Regions from separate parts of the Nitratireductor sp. ATLC21 genome, predicted to be linked through region 1. Evidence: riboswitches for the same ligand, from Rfam matches in the RefSeq annotation. Region 1 holds a riboswitch; each other region holds the start of a gene.

Region 1 (3,267 bases):
GATGGGCCTCGGAGATACTTATGCATTGCTTCGCGAATCCGCCCACACCACTGCCAGCGTTCTGTTCATCGTCGCCTCTGCAAGCGTGTTTTCGATGATCCTTGCCCTGGAGCAAATTCCCCAGCAGATCGTCGGTGCGCTATTGCTTGTCTCCGACAATCCGCATGTGGTCCTTCTGATCATCATGCTGGGGTTGCTTGCTCTTGGAACGGTTCTGGAAGGGTTGGCGCTGCTCGTCATTCTTGCGCCATTGCTTCTCGAGGTCACGCGCCTGCTCGGGATCGATCCCGTCCATTTCGGCGTGCTCCTCGTTTTGAACACAACCATCGGGTCGCTGACGCCGCCGGTTGGAACGGTTCTCTATACGGTTTGCGCCATCACCCGTTGTTCGGTGGAGGAATACACCCGCGAGGCCTTACCGTTCCTGGCGGCGCTTATCGCGGTTCTGCTTCTTCTGGCCTTCTTTCCGCCGCTGGTCACAGCCCTGCCCAACCTCCTGTTCTGAGACGTCTCATGCGATACATCGATGCTCAATCCGTGCACGAAACCCTCGACTACGCCTCCTTGATCGATGCGCTCGAACAGGCGCACCGCGGCGTCATGCCGGAGACGGCAAACCTGATTGCGGACGAGCCGAACGGCGGTGCGAACAAATTCGTGACCCTTGTCGGCTGGCAGCAGAAGGATGTCATCGCAGTCAAGATGGTCGGGGTATTCCCTCAGAATCTGTCCCTCACGCCGCCACAAGCCTCGGTGCAGGGCCTCGTATGCGTGTTTGATGCCCGCACCGGTACCCCCCTTCTGGCCGCCGATGGCGAGGCCATGACCTTTCGCAAGACAGCCGCCGATTCCGCCCTGGGCGCTCGGCTTTTGGCAAGGCAGGATGTAGAAACGTTGCTGGTCGTCGGGGCGGGCGGGCTTGCGCCACATATGATCGAGGCCCACTGCACTGCCCGGCCCGGCATAAAGCGTGTCCTGATTTGGAATCGCACGCATGAGCGGGCGAAAGCGCTTGCCTTGTCGATTGAGGGCCCGACAAGCGCCGAGGCTGTCGACGACCTCGACGAAGCCGTCCGCCTGGCCGACGTCATCTCCTGCGTCACCATGGCGGAGGAACCGCTGGTGAAGGGGCGCTTGCTGAAACCGGGTGCCCATCTTGACCTCGTGGGCGCTTACCTTCCGCACATGCGCGAAACGGATGATGATGCCATGAAACGCGGCACGATCTTTGTCGACACGAGGCAGGGCATGGAGGGGGCGGGCGATCTGGCGCGTCCGGTCCGCGCCGGCGTGATTGGCTGGGATGACGTGCAGGCCGATTTCTTTGATCTCTGCGCCGGCCGGAAAACCGGACGACAATCACAAGAAGAAATTACCGTGTGCAAGAATGTCGGCGGGGCTCATCTGGATCTGTTTACCGCCCGGCTTCTTGCAGACCGCGCCGGCTGATTGACGCATCGTTTCTCTTTCGCAGAACCTGCTTGTCCCTGCTGACAATCCATGGCGGGATAACCGCTTCCCGATGGTTGAGCGTGTTGCGCTGCGCACGCTTCGCCGGTAGGGTCACTGGTGCATGCGGTTCCGCATTCTGCGGATGAAAAGGGAACCCGGTGCGATCTCCCTTGGGGATCAAATCCGGGGCTGCCCTCGCAACTGTAAGCGGCAAGTTCTTTCCAATGCCACTGGCGCAAGCCGGGAAGGCGGAGGGAACGTCCGAGCCGCAAGCCAGGAGACCTGCCTCATGCATTGACCATGAACGCCGGACGAGGTGCGCCGGCAGGAGGACCAGCATGCATGCAGGCACGGCCTTGCCGGCGACGAAATGGTGTTTCACGTTCGATTTGACTCGATATGTTATACCATTTCGGATAAATGATCCCCGATCTTGTGATTTTCTCTCTGGGGGTGCCTTGAATGCGCGTTGATCTGGCTGGGTTCGCCCGCGAAGGGACGCTGGGCGATCATGCCGCCCTGATGCGCCTCGTAGAGCGCGCCGACGCGCTGGGCTTTGGCGGTATCTGGTTTAATGAATTCCATTTCTCCCGCGACACGCTGCCCTATCCCTCCACGCTGCTGCTGGGGGCAGACATTCTGGCGCGGACCGAGCGCCTGCGGTTCGGCACGTCGATCCTCGTCCTGCCGCTCTATCACCCGCTTCTTCTGGCAGAACAGATCGCGCAGCTCGACTTTCAGAGCGGCGGTCGGATCGATGTGGGCATTGGACGAGGCACGGAACCTTCAACATTCAGCGCGCTGGAGATTGAGCGGGACGAAGCGCATCCGCGCTTTTGCGAAGCACTGAGAATCATGATTGAGGCATGGACAAAGCCACATTGCTCCGCCGATAGCGGTCCATGGACATTCTCCAATGTCGCAGTGGGGCCGCCTCCGGTTCAGAAGCCGCATCCACCCATCTATGTTGCTGGCGTCTCGGAAGAAACCGTCGACATCGCCGCGCGGCACGGCTTTCCGCTGCTTCTCAGCCTGGAGCCCAATGAGGCGCGGCAATTGCCCGTGCTTCATGCTGCGCTTGACCGGCATGGCGGGTCCCGCGCGGCCCTCAAAGCCTCCTCGCTTTCGCGATACCTGGTGATCGCACCGACGCGTGCTGAGGCCAACGACCGGGTCGACACACTCCTGGAGGTGCTGAACAGGCGCCGCGCCGAACGGGCACTGTCGCGCGGGCTCAAGCCGCCAAAGCCACGCAGCCGCACTGAAATGCTGGCCGATTTCACCATCGCGGGAACACCTGAAGACTGCCATTCACAACTGCAGGCGCTTTCCGCACGCACGGGATCGCAAAGCATACGCTGCCTTTTTAGCGCCAACGGCCTGATCGCCAACGATGTGGCGCTCCAGGGGATGGAGCTCTTCGCCAGAGAGGTTCTCCCGCATCTGGAAGGGCAGTTGCCCTCTTCATCTACATCAGACAACGCCGCCTATGAGCCGGCTTTCCAAGGAGATTTTTCATGAACCGTATTGCGGGTTTCCGCGCGCTTGCTGCCGCAGGCCTCTTCATCATTTCGGCCCCTGCACTCGCAGGCGAACCCGGTTTTCCTTATACGGACGAGAATTGCGGGGTCACCACAGTCTATGAAGCACCCCCGACGCGGGCCGTGACGCTCAGCAACAATGCCACGGAGTTGATGCTTGCCCTTGGTCTTGAGGAGCGCATGGCGGGCACCTCCTACATGGCAAACCTGAAGATCAGCCCGCAATATGAGGAAGCCTATAACCAGGTTCCGGTGCTGTCGCCGCTCGTCGCCA
Region 2 (3,267 bases), on a different contig from region 1:
CTTCTGCAAGCCCGTGATTGACCGGGTAGCCCTGCGCTTTCTCATGCAGCATGGAGAGGCTCGGTTCGCGCGCCAGAAAAGAGACGGACACCAGCTGGCCAGGTTCTGCCAATGTCATGGCAAGCTGGTCAGTGCACAGATTGAGCGACATGACCCGTTTCGGCATGGCTTCGACCGGCGCGACAAGCAGCGCGCCGGCCAGAAGAACAAGGCCGGAAAGGCAGGGGAGGCGTTTCCGGCGCTTCAACATCAGGGAGCGAACTTTGCCCGGAAGCCGGCAAACACGCCGAAGCCGGGTGTGCCATAGCCCTGAACGACTTCATATTTCTGATCGAGCAGGTTTTCGCCTCTCAGATAGAGTTCCGTGTTTTCGTTCGGCTTGTAGGCGATTTTCGCGTTGAGAAGAACGTAGTCATCCAGCGCCGAGCGCGGGCCGTCGACATAACCGTCCACCGTATCGAGAGCGATTTTCGCCGTTGCTCCGATCTCCCAGCGTTCGGCTGGACGGATGGTGGCGCCGAGGGCGATGTCGTGCTTCGGGATGCGCACTTCCCGCAGTCCGTCGGTCTGTGTTGCTTTCGTGTAGGTGTAAGCGCCACGCAGGTCGAGCCAGTCGGTTGCCGCGTAGGCAAAGGACGCCTCCACGCCGCGCGTTTTCACCACGCCATCGGTCTGGATGTTCTGATAGGTGACCGGGTGGTAGCCGATATAGTCCTCGACATCGATCATGAAGAAGGTGAGGTCGGTGACGAGCCTGTCATCCAGAAAACGCTGTTCGACACCAATATCAAAGCCGATGCTGGTTTCTGGCTTCAGGTTGATATTGCCATAGAATGGTGCGTAGAGCTCATAGAGGCTCGGCGCGCGATAACCCGTTCCGACCGAGGAGTGGAAACGGGTTCCGGTGCTGGCAAATTCGTAGGAGCCGGTGGCACGCCAGGATGTGTGACCGCCGAAGGTGCTGTGTTCGTCGTGGCGGAGGCCCGCTGTCAAAGTCAGCGCGTCAAACGGGCTGTAGATCGCGTCGATCCAGCCGCCGCCCATCGAAACGTTTTTATCGACACTTGCGGTAAGGGCGGTCTGACGCTCCCAATCCGCGCCGAAATTGAGCGTCAATTGGGGAGAGATTTCCAGAGAACCGAGATAATCCAGCTTGTAGCGCAATCCGTCAAAGGTTGAGGTGGAACCGAAGCCGCTGGTGCTTTCGCGGGCAGTATCGGATATCTGCGCGGACACCGTGTTGTTCAATTGCCCGTCAAACAGAGAGAATTCGGCACCAACCCGCCCGGCTGCCTGTCGAAACGTGCCATTCGCCGGGCTGTCAGCGATGGGATACCCATCATCCGTCTCCGTTGAACCATTCAACAAAAGCCCGCTGGCGAAGACGGCCAGATCGTCGCTGATCTCGTATCGGCCGCTGAATGTCCCGGTCAGATTGGTGTACCCATCATCTTCAACACCGGATGACGCCATTGAAAAGCCATCGGTGGTGAAGCCAGATAGAGAAAGGCCAAACTCGCCGCGGTCGAAACCGCCCGTCAGCGTGTAATTGCCAAAGCCGGTTTTGCGCGACCCGCCTTCGACATGAATGCCGTGTTCGATGCCCTGCGGAATGCCGCCAAGCGTCGAGAGATTGACCACGCCGGCAATTGCATCGGAGCCATAGAGCGTGCTCTGCGAGCCTTTCAGAACTTCGATCCGCCCAATGCCGCCGGAGAGAAGATGACCATAGGCGGACTGCACGGTGGGGCCCGAAACCTCCGAAATATCGATGCCCTCGAAGAGCGTCTTTACATACTGCCCGCGAAGGCCGCGCATGATCAGCGTGGTGGTGTTGCCCGGACCGCCATTCGGGGAGAGATTGAGACCAGGCAGTTGATTGAGATAATCCTGTACCAGTGGCAAAGACTGTTCCTCGATCTCATCGCGCTCGATGATTTCCACGGTCGAGCCCACTTTGGACGCCTCTGTGGGCGTGCGGCTGGGGGTGATGACCAGGGTGTCGAGCTCAAAGTCCTCGGCCTGCGTGGTGAGCGCGGAGAAGCCAAGTATCAGTGCGGTCGTGCTGGACAGGATAGAATTTCGGTGTCGGCGTGAATGCATGCGTGTGCTCCAGGACCAGGTTCTTAGGTGTGCTGGAGAGCGACAGACGCCTGAGTTCGGTCTCCCCGCCAGCGATGACAATCGCCACCACTGCGAGAAACACAGCCCCGGAAGCGTCCCGCATCCGGTCGGTGACGGCCTGAGGCAGGTTTCCTGGCTCGCGCTTCACTGGCTTCCTCGCCTTCCCGGGCCTTGCACCCAGTGGCATTCGAGGAGCCTCTGCGCTCACAGTTGCGGGAGCAGCCACGGCTTCGGTTCGAAACGACCGTTCCGTGTTCCCTTTTCTCTGGCGGATGAACACCCTGCCAGAGCACCTCAAGCGAACCGAAATCGCTTAGCAACTGGCCGTGACAGCGTCAATCGCAAGGTTGGCGCAGATCCCTGGAACGTGACTCCTGACGTCAGGGTTTGGCAGCAACGAAACGCATCTCTTGTTGCGAAATCGGCTCTTCATGTAATTTTTGCGGCAATGCTGTCGCAAATCCGTCATTGGGTTTGTCGAAAAAGTTGCAGAATTCCCTCCTCCAACCTCGAGGCAATTTTGACATCGGGGTCGGGATGGGAAATGCTAACGGCGAACCGAAAACGGTAAATAATGGGAGTGCGTCGATGACGTTTTTCAAGAGCAATGGCGAGAATGTGCCGGCACACGTCGCCGACATGGCGAATGAGGCACGTGCCGGCAGAATGGACCGGCGAGAGTTTCTTGCGCTCGCAAGTGCGCTCGGCGCATCGACAGCAACCGCCTACGGCATGCTGGGGCTCGCAGCCCCCACACACGCAATGGCGCAGGAGCCGAAAAAAGGCGGTACGCTGCGTGTGGCGATGTTCATCAAGGATCCGAAAGATCCACGCACGGCCGACTGGTCGGAGATCGCCAACGCCATGCGCCAGACGCTTGAGCCGCTGGTAAAGTACACGCGCGATTTCACCTTTGAGGGCAAGCTCCTCGAAAGCTGGGAAGTCAACGAGGACGCGACTGAGTACATTCTTCACGTGCGGCCGGGCGTGACCTGGAACAATGGCGACGCCTTCACCGCGGATGACGTGATCTACAACTTCAACCGCTGGTGCGATCAGACCGTGGAAGGCAATTCCATGCCGGCCCGCATGGCTTCGCTCGTCGATCCGGAGACCAAGAAGGCGCGCGAGGGCGCGATCGAA
Region 3 (3,267 bases), on a different contig from region 1:
GTAAACGACAACGCCACCATATCCGCCGGCGACTGTTGCAGATCGACAGGCTCGATCAGGTCGTCCAGAGAGGCGGTGGTGGTGGCAAGGATGTGCATCGGATCAGGCCGAGAGCAGGCTTTCGATGCGCGCGCGGTCGATGCCCTTGAGGCCGATCACGACGAGCCGCGTTTCGGGAGCTTCACCGGCCTTCCACGGGCGGTCGTAATGATGCGAAACGCGCGGGCCCACGGCCTGCACCTGAAGACGCATGGGCTTGCCCTTCACATGCGCAAAACCCTTGAGGCGCAGCACCTCGCCGGTGCCTACCGCCGCATTGACGCGCGCTTCCAGATCTTCGGGGCGCAGCACCGGCGGCAGATCGACAATGAATGTGTCGAAATCGTCATGCTCATGGTCATGTGGGTCGTCGTGATGCGTTTTGCGGTTCTCGATATCGTCTTCCACCGCGAGACCGAGACCGAGCAGCAGCGCCGGGTCCACCTTGCCATGGGCGCTCGGCACGATCTGCACATTGCGCGACAGATGATCTTCGATGCGGGCGCGGGCGCGCTCATTGCCTTCCGCGTCCAGAAGGTCGCTCTTGGACAAGACGATGAGATCGGCGCAGGCCACCTGATCGTCGAACACTTCTTCCACCGGATCGTCATGGTCGAGCGAATCATCGGCGGCGCGCTGCGCGGCGAGCGCATCCATGTCGGAGGCGACCTGGCCGTCCGCCAGCGCCGGCCCGTCCACCACGGCAATAACGCCATCGACGGTGACGCGATTCTTGATCGCCGGCCACTGGAAGGCCTGCACAAGTGGCTTGGGCAATGCCAGGCCCGAGGTCTCGATCAGGATGTGATCCACCTTCGGCTCGCGGGCGAGGATCTGGTCAAGTGCCGGCACGAAATCGTCGGCCACGGTGCAGCAGATGCAGCCATTGGCCAGTTCCAGCACGTTTTCCTCCGGGCAATTGTCGAGCCCGCAGTTTTTCAGCACCTCGCCATCGACGCCCGCATCGCCGAATTCGTTGACGATGATGGCAAGCCGCTTGCCCTTGGTGTTTTCCAGCACATTGCGGATGAGCGTTGTCTTGCCGGCACCGAGAAAGCCGGTCACGACGGTGCAGGGCACACGATTGAAGCTCGTGGTCATGGGATATCCTTCAGACGGAGTGTGGTGAATGCGGGGATGCGGGCGAGGGGCGCACGGGCCTTTCGCGGCCGCGTACTGGCGGAGACACCATGAATGGTCGGGAGATCGCGCGCGGTGGCGCTGTCTGCAGTCACAATGCACACTCCTTGCCCGGGACACCCGCCAGGCGGTCAGGATTTCATTTTCAGACGGCAGGTTTCCTGGCTCACGGGTCGCTGCGCTCTCCAGCCTTCCCAGGGCGTTGCCCCAGTGGCGTGTCAGGTGCGCTCTCCGCTTACAGTTGCGGGGACAGCTGCGGCATTGGGCAAGGCCCGCACCGCATTCCCTCTTAGCCTCCTCCCTTGAGGGAAGAGGACCGTCTGCCTCGCATTTATGGCTCGCCTGGCATGTCTGTCAATGCGTGAAGAAAGCGTTTGCCGGGAGAGACGACTCCTGTATGGTCGGGCCGCTGTCGGTTCCGCGCAAGCGGACCAGAGGGAACATGGTGCGGCGCTCAAGCGCCAAGGCCATGGCTGCCCCCGCAACTGTAAGCGGTGAGCATTTTCCTGATCGCCACTGAGGCTTTTTGCCTTGGGAAGGCTGGAAAACGCTGCGACCCGTGAGCCAGGAAACCTGCCGACAGCATGAAAGAAACACCGTATCCCTCGGGTGGAGGGGAAAGGACCGGACATGACCGCGCGTATCGCACGCATTTTTTCCGCATTCGTTTTTTCATCGCTCTTCGCAACCAGCGCCAGGGCCCATCACGCCATGGACGGGCAGACGCCCACCACCCTTTACGAAGGGCTGGTATCAGGGCTCGCCCATCCCGTGATCGGGCTTGACCATCTGGCCTTCATCGTCGCTGCCGGCCTCATTGCCGCTGTCGCCGGCATGAGCCTTTTCGCGCCGCTTCTGTTCGTCGCCGGCTCGCTGATCGGCGTCGGTCTTCACCTGATGCTGCTCGATCTGCCGGCGGCTGAAATCATCATTGCGGCAAGCGTTCTTGCCGGCGGCTGGCTTCTGGCGCGCGGCCGGGCGGTGGAGAATCACATCCTCGTCTTCGCGCTGTTTCTGGTGGTCGGCGTGTTCCATGGCTATGCCTTCGGCGAGGCCATTGTCGGTAGCGAAGAGACGCCGCTCATCGCCTATCTCGCCGGCCTCGCCGCAATCCAGAGCGCCATCGCGCTCGGCGCATATTTTCTGGTCCAGTCGCGCGGCTGGGCCATCGAGGCCATGCAGCCCCGGCTTGCCGGTGCCGCCATCCTTGGCGTTGGCGTGACCTTCCTTGCCGGGCATCTCGTCGGCTGAGCCGGCAAAATAGCGATGCGATCGCTTCATTTCGTTCTCGGCGGCGCGCGCTCCGGCAAGAGCCGCCATGCCGAGAGGCTGATCGAGGCCGCACCCGCGCCCTGGCACTACATCGCCACGGCGCAGGCCTTCGATGACGAGATGCGCGAGCGCATCGCCATGCACCGCGCCCGGCGCGAGGGGGCGTGGCAGACACACGACGCCCCGCTCGTCCTGCCGGGCGTGCTTGAAAAATTGCCGGCCCGCGAAACGGTTCTGGTCGATTGCCTGACCCTGTGGCTGAGCAATCTCATGCTGAACGACCATGATCCAAAGCCTGCCACCGAGAGACTGGTTGCAGCCCTTGCCGCGAGAGAAGGAACCACGGTTCTCGTTTCCAATGAGGTCGGTTACGGCATCGTGCCCGAGAACGCGCTGGCACGCCGCTTCCGCGACGAGGCGGGGTTCCTGAACCAGAGGATCGCCGCCGTTGCCGACAGCGTCACGCTGGTGGTTGCCGGCCTGCCCATGAAAGTGAAGTAACATGCGAGAGATCGACGCAAACGAAGCCGAGCGCCACAAGGCAAAAATGGCCAAACGCAAGGCGGTTCAGGATGCCGAGGTGCGCGACAAGACGGTCGAGAAGGGGCTTCTGATCGTCAATACGGGGCCGGGCAAGGGCAAATCCACCGCGGCCTTCGGGCTTGCCCTGCGCATGCTTGGCCATGGCCGCCGGGTGGGTGTCGTGCAGTTCATCAAGGGCGCCTGGCACTGCGGCGAGAAGGATGCCTTTGCCGCCTTCGGCGATCAGGTTTCCTGGCACACGATGGGCGAGGGCTTCACCTGGGAAACGCAGGA

Evidence for each region. Region 1 has a riboswitch for cobalamin ahead of AC2CHD_RS08035 (LLM class flavin-dependent oxidoreductase). Riboswitches for the same ligand answer to the same signal wherever they lie in the genome.
Region 2: linked by a shared signal. The riboswitch ahead of AC2CHD_RS04910 (TonB-dependent receptor plug domain-containing protein) and the one ahead of AC2CHD_RS08035 (LLM class flavin-dependent oxidoreductase) in region 1 are both predicted to bind cobalamin.
Region 3: linked by a shared signal. The riboswitch ahead of cobW (cobalamin biosynthesis protein CobW) and the one ahead of AC2CHD_RS08035 (LLM class flavin-dependent oxidoreductase) in region 1 are both predicted to bind cobalamin.

What each region holds. Positions count from the first base shown of each region.
Region 1 is NZ_JBXUOU010000002.1:66,618-69,884, forward strand. Features, by position in the region: gene AC2CHD_RS08025 (TRAP transporter large permease) at 1-505, shown strand, start outside; gene AC2CHD_RS08030 (ornithine cyclodeaminase family protein) at 514-1,449, shown strand; cobalamin riboswitch at 1,560-1,756, shown strand; gene AC2CHD_RS08035 (LLM class flavin-dependent oxidoreductase) at 1,915-2,973, shown strand; gene AC2CHD_RS08040 (ABC transporter substrate-binding protein) at 2,970-3,267, shown strand, end outside.
Region 2 is NZ_JBXUOU010000001.1:1,006,783-1,010,049, reverse strand. Features, by position in the region: gene AC2CHD_RS04915 (ABC transporter substrate-binding protein) at 1-250, opposite strand, end outside; gene AC2CHD_RS04910 (TonB-dependent receptor plug domain-containing protein) at 250-2,103, opposite strand; cobalamin riboswitch at 2,230-2,436, opposite strand; gene AC2CHD_RS04905 (ABC transporter substrate-binding protein) at 2,713-3,267, shown strand, end outside.
Region 3 is NZ_JBXUOU010000004.1:195,316-198,582, forward strand. Features, by position in the region: gene cobN (cobaltochelatase subunit CobN) at 1-98, opposite strand, end outside; gene cobW (cobalamin biosynthesis protein CobW) at 103-1,140, opposite strand; cobalamin riboswitch at 1,314-1,515, opposite strand; cobalamin riboswitch at 1,576-1,774, shown strand; gene AC2CHD_RS18890 (HupE/UreJ family protein) at 1,810-2,430, shown strand; gene cobU (bifunctional adenosylcobinamide kinase/adenosylcobinamide-phosphate guanylyltransferase) at 2,446-2,952, shown strand; gene cobO (cob(I)yrinic acid a,c-diamide adenosyltransferase) at 2,954-3,267, shown strand, end outside.